DNA from 2 places in the Ruminococcus sp. MCC718 genome. Region 1 is predicted to be linked to the other one. Evidence: predicted binding sites of a transcription regulator. Region 1 holds the regulator's gene; the other holds the start of a gene.
The links. The regulator NrdR, encoded in region 1, represses ribonucleotide reductase genes. The targets are predictions, from matches to a motif close to CACNANATNTNGTG.

Region 1 (2,469 bases):
ACGCAAAAATATGACTCTGGCAACGGAAGAGATCAGACCGGAGGAGAACAGAGCCCTTTATTATACGTTCACTTCCACACAGAAAGCACATTCGGAAAAGGTAAAGTATCTGGGCAAATTTAAGCTGACAGCATACTGTGCATGCCAGATCTGCTGCGGTGAGTTTGCGAATGGCATCACAGCAAGCGGTACCGTTCCGATTCAGGGACAGACGGTTGCCATGTACGGTGTTCCGTTTGGGACAAAGTTGATCGTAGATGATGTGGTTTATACGGTAGAAGACCGCGGCACACCGTATGGGCATATTGATATTTATATGGTAGATCACGAGGCAGCAGCGGCTTTTGGTACAAGAGAAGCAGATGTCTACCTTGGCAAATGATCAGGTTGCAGGTTGCTGTATCTTAAAGCAAAGCGGAAGAGGACAGATGTGCAGGAGGAAATCATTCGCATTTCTTCCTGCATTTTTCTTCTTCAATCTCGACCAGGATGATATCGGCACCGATCTGGCAGATACATTCCCAGGGAATGATGTATTCGGTATCGCGGCCGAGAAAACAGCAGATCTTTGCCGGACCGGGAACAATGATTGCTTTCACAAATCCGGTACAGATATCGATATCCACATCGCATACACAGCCAAGAGAACGGCAGGTACAGGTGTTGATCACTTCTTTCTGCCGCAGTTCACAGATTCGCATAAAATCCCCACACCTTCCTTTGAAATAGAACGAACCGATCGATGTACACAAGATAGCAGATGCTTTCGAAAAGTGTTTTTTCTATAGTTTATGCGATCCGGGCAGAAGAGGTTCCGCTTTTTGCGGGTATGCACAGTTTGGAAAGATGTATTGACAGTAAAAACAGGATTCGTTATACTTCACATTAGATGATTTATCTTAGTCGGAGAAGACTCCCACTTCTATAAGTGGCGAGCAACAAATTTGTCTTAGTGGGAGTGCAATCTCCGACTAAGATAAACGCTCCGCGAGAATGCACAGCGATTCTGTTGGGTAAATGTCAGCAAAGCTGACCAGAATCGCGTGCCAAGTCTCACGTGCGTTCGACTTGAAACGAAAAGTACACCAGGCACAGTCAGGAGGAAAAAGATGAAATGTCCGTTTTGTAATCAGGATAATACCAGGGTAGTAGATTCAAGGCCTGCAGATGATAACTGTTCCATCCGCAGAAGGAGACTTTGCGATGCCTGCGGAAAGCGTTTTACCACTTACGAAAAGGTGGAAACGATCCCGCTCACCGTGATCAAGAAAGATCTGACAAGGGAACAGTATGACAGGTCCAAGATTGAAGCAGGAGTCGTAAGGGCATGTTATAAACGTCCGATCTCTGTACAGAGGATCAACGGGATGATCGATGAGATTGAAACGGAGATTTTCAATCGCGAAGAAAAAGAGATTGACAGCAAGACCATAGGGGAGATCGTTATGGATAAGCTCAAAAGCCTGGATGCGGTGGCGTATGTGAGATTCGCGTCAGTCTATCGCGAATTTAAAGATGTCAATACTTTTATGGATGAATTAAAGAAAATATTAGAGTAAACAGATGTCAGACCTGAAAGTACGGAATGTGAAACGATCTGTATGGCATTTGGCAGAAATAAACGATCATGTGTGAGATTCACACAGAGAAATGGAGAAAGCATGAAGCGAAGAATAGAAGAGCTGATGAATGGAATATATGAATATAAGACTCCAGATCTTCTTTTTTCCTGTGATGAGATTCGTGCGGTGGTGAAACCAGGAGAAAAGTTTTTCGGCAGTTTTACAATAAAAAATAAAGAGCAGAAAAGGATCCGGGGATTTTTGTATTCTTCGGATGCACGCGTGGCATGTGAGCCGAGAGAATTTTCCGGGATTGAACCGAAGCTGTCTTTTGATGTGGATTTTACGGGAATGAAAGCCGGAGATGTGCTGGAAGGAAGTCTTACCGTCTGCACGAACATGGGAGAAAAAGCACTTCCTTTTTCTTTTGCGATCATGCAGAAAAAGGTGCAGCTTCCGGCAGGAGAGGCATTTACGCTGGATTCTTTTGCACAGCTGGCAAAGGAGCATTACGAGAAAGCGTATGCGATGTTCTGCTCCAGGAGTTTTACAAGGACGATCGAAAAGCAGTATCCGCAGTTTGAGGCTCTCAACCGCGGACTGAGGAGCAAGACCATGAGCATGGAACTTATGGAGGAGTTTCTGATCAGCACCGGGAAAAAGAGTGCCATAAAATATGAACTGAAAAAAGAAAGGCAGGAGTTTTCACAGATCGCTTCGGTCATTCAGGAACAGATTGAGATCGTAAAGAACGGATGGGGCTATTCGCAGATCGAAGTCTTTTCGGATGCGGCATTTCTGCAGCCGGAGCAGAGCCTGATCCGCCCGGATGATTTTCTTGGAAGCAGTTTTACTCTGGATTATCTGATCGATCCGGCACGGATGCATGCCGGGCACAATTTTGGCC
Region 2 (2,469 bases), on a different contig from region 1:
GTACTCTCTCCGGAACCGAAAAATCCGCCGCTCTTCTTACGCAATTCACGCAGATCCAGACGCAGACGACAGCACATACTTCGTACATCGCTCGGCTCCATATCGCTGTTGATATAGTTTGAAAAATACGGTGTACCGTATTTGGATGTCATCTCAAATAACAGGCGGTTGTTCTGTGTATCGGACCAGTCGAAATCCTTTGTGATCGAGTAAGTCGGGATCGGATACTGGAAACCGCGTCCGTTTGCATCGCCCTCGATCATCGTCTCAATAAAGGCACGGTTGATCATATCCATCTCTTTTTTGCAGTCTTTATAGCAGAAATCCTGCGGCTTGCCGCCCACGATCGCCGGAAGCTCGGCAAGATCAGCCGGAACCGTCCAGTCCAGTGTGATGTTGGAGAATGGTGCCTGCGTACCCCAGCGGCTCGGTGTATTTACGCCGTATACAAAAGATTCGATGCATTTCTTGACTTCCGGATAGTCCAGATTGTCCACTTTGACAAACGGTGCCAGATACGTGTCAAAAGAAGAAAATGCCTGTGCTCCTGCCCATTCATTCTGCATGATGCCGAGGAAATTGACCATCTGATTGCAAAGTACGGACAGATGTTTGGCCGGTGCCGATGTGATCTTGCCCTCAATGCCGCCAAGTCCCTCTGTGATCAGCTGTTTCAAAGACCAGCCTGCACAGTATCCGGTCAGCATCGACAGATCATGGATATGGATATCGGCATTCCGGTGTGCATGAGCGACCTCATCATCGTAAATCTCAGACAGCCAGTAGTTTGCCGTAACCGCTCCCGAGTTGCTCAGGATCAGACCGCCTACGGAATAAGTAACCGTAGAATTTTCTTTTACACGCCAGTCTTCTACTTTCACATAACTGTCCACGATCTCTTTGTAGTCCAGGATCGTAGATTTCATATTGCGGATTTTTTCTCTCTGCTTACGGTACAGAATGTACGCCTTTGCCACATCTGCATAGCCGGCCTGAACCAGTACATTCTCCACGCTGTCCTGAATGCTCTCCACATCGATCTTGTCGTCTTTGATCTTTTTCTGGAAATCAGCAGTCACTCGCAAATTCAGCAGATCTACCATGTCTTTGTTATACTGCATCTGTGTCGCATCAAATGCTTTCTCAATAGCGCACCCGATTTTCTGAAGGTCAAAGTCTGCGACTTCGCCGTCCCTTTTTACTACCTTAAACATATATATTATCTGCTCCTTCCGCATGATTATCGTCTTTTTCATCCGCCTCCCGGCAGATGCTGTCAGGAACTTATTCTAGCAGATTATCGTTTGCGAGTCAATGCAAAAAATACTATATCTTGGATTGTATTTTAAAAATACATACAAGATATAGTATTTTGTTTGTGTGATTTCTGACTTTTTAATATGCAACTTTGCCGTAAATCTCCGCCGGAACAAAGGCTTTTACATAGATTCCGTCGCCCCTGTACTCCTCTTCCAGAAGCTGTCCTTTTGCCCGCACAATCTGGATCAGACCGGCCTTTTCATACGGAAAAACACGCTCTAAAAGGATACTTCTGGCACGCAATATCTTCTCCAGCTCGTCCTTCAGATCATCAAGCCCCTGCCCTGTTTTTGCGGAAATTTTTAAAGTTTTGTCCGCTTTCATGTCTTTTAAAATTTCCGGGTTTTCAATACGGTCCTGCTTGTTGAACAGCGTCAGGATCGGCTGATCCTTCACACCGAGATCTTTTAATGTCTCATAAACAACATGCATCTGTTTTTCCTTCTGCGGATTGGACGCATCCACCACATGGATGATGATGTCCGCATACTTTGCCTCTTCCAGCGTGCTCTTAAAGGCCTCGATCAGATGATGCGGAAGTTTGCGGATAAACCCGACCGTATCCGTCAGAAGAATATTCTGACCGCCCGGCAGTTCCAGAAGGCGTGTCGTCGGATCAAGGGTTGCAAAGAGCTTATCTTCCTCCAGAACACCGGCATCTGTCAGTGTGTTGAGCAACGTGGACTTGCCAGCATTGGTATAACCGACGATCGCCGCAACCACCATCTGGTCTTTTTTTCGTTTGCTCCTTATCAGCTCACGGTGCTTCTGCACCTGTGCAAGCTCTGCCTTGAGCTGCGAAATGCGGGCATGGATCAGTCGTCTGTCCATCTCCAGCTTTTTCTCACCCGGTCCTCTCGTACCGATACCGCCTCCGAGTCTGGAGAGCGAATTGCGAAGTCCGACCAGCCTTGCCGCACGGTAACGCAGCTGTGCAAGCTCAACCTGGATATTTCCCTCGCTTGTGTTGGCTCTCGCCGCAAAAATATCCAGAATGATCAGCGTACGGTCCATGACTTTGCAGTCCAGCTCTTTCTCCAGATTATTAAGCTGTGCCGGAGAAAGCTCGTCATCGCAGACAATGCCGGTCGCTCCCAGTTCCTCCATCAGAAGGGCAATCTCCTCGATCTTTCCTTTTCCGACATAGGT

Region 2: GPK60_RS00230 (ribonucleoside triphosphate reductase) is a predicted target of NrdR. The motif match lies at 1,357-1,370, and genes of this name have one in related genera.

What each region holds. Positions count from the first base shown of each region.
Region 1 covers NZ_WQNP01000047.1:18,747-21,215, forward strand. Annotated here, with positions in the region: gene GPK60_RS06170 (SH3 domain-containing protein) at 1-382, shown strand, start outside; gene GPK60_RS06175 (YlmC/YmxH family sporulation protein) at 444-701, opposite strand; gene nrdR (transcriptional regulator NrdR) at 1,110-1,559, shown strand; gene GPK60_RS06185 (DUF5717 family protein) at 1,662-2,469, shown strand, end outside.
Region 2 covers NZ_WQNP01000002.1:57,825-60,293, reverse strand. Annotated here, with positions in the region: gene GPK60_RS00230 (ribonucleoside triphosphate reductase) at 1-1,214, opposite strand, end outside; gene hflX (GTPase HflX) at 1,396-2,469, opposite strand, start outside.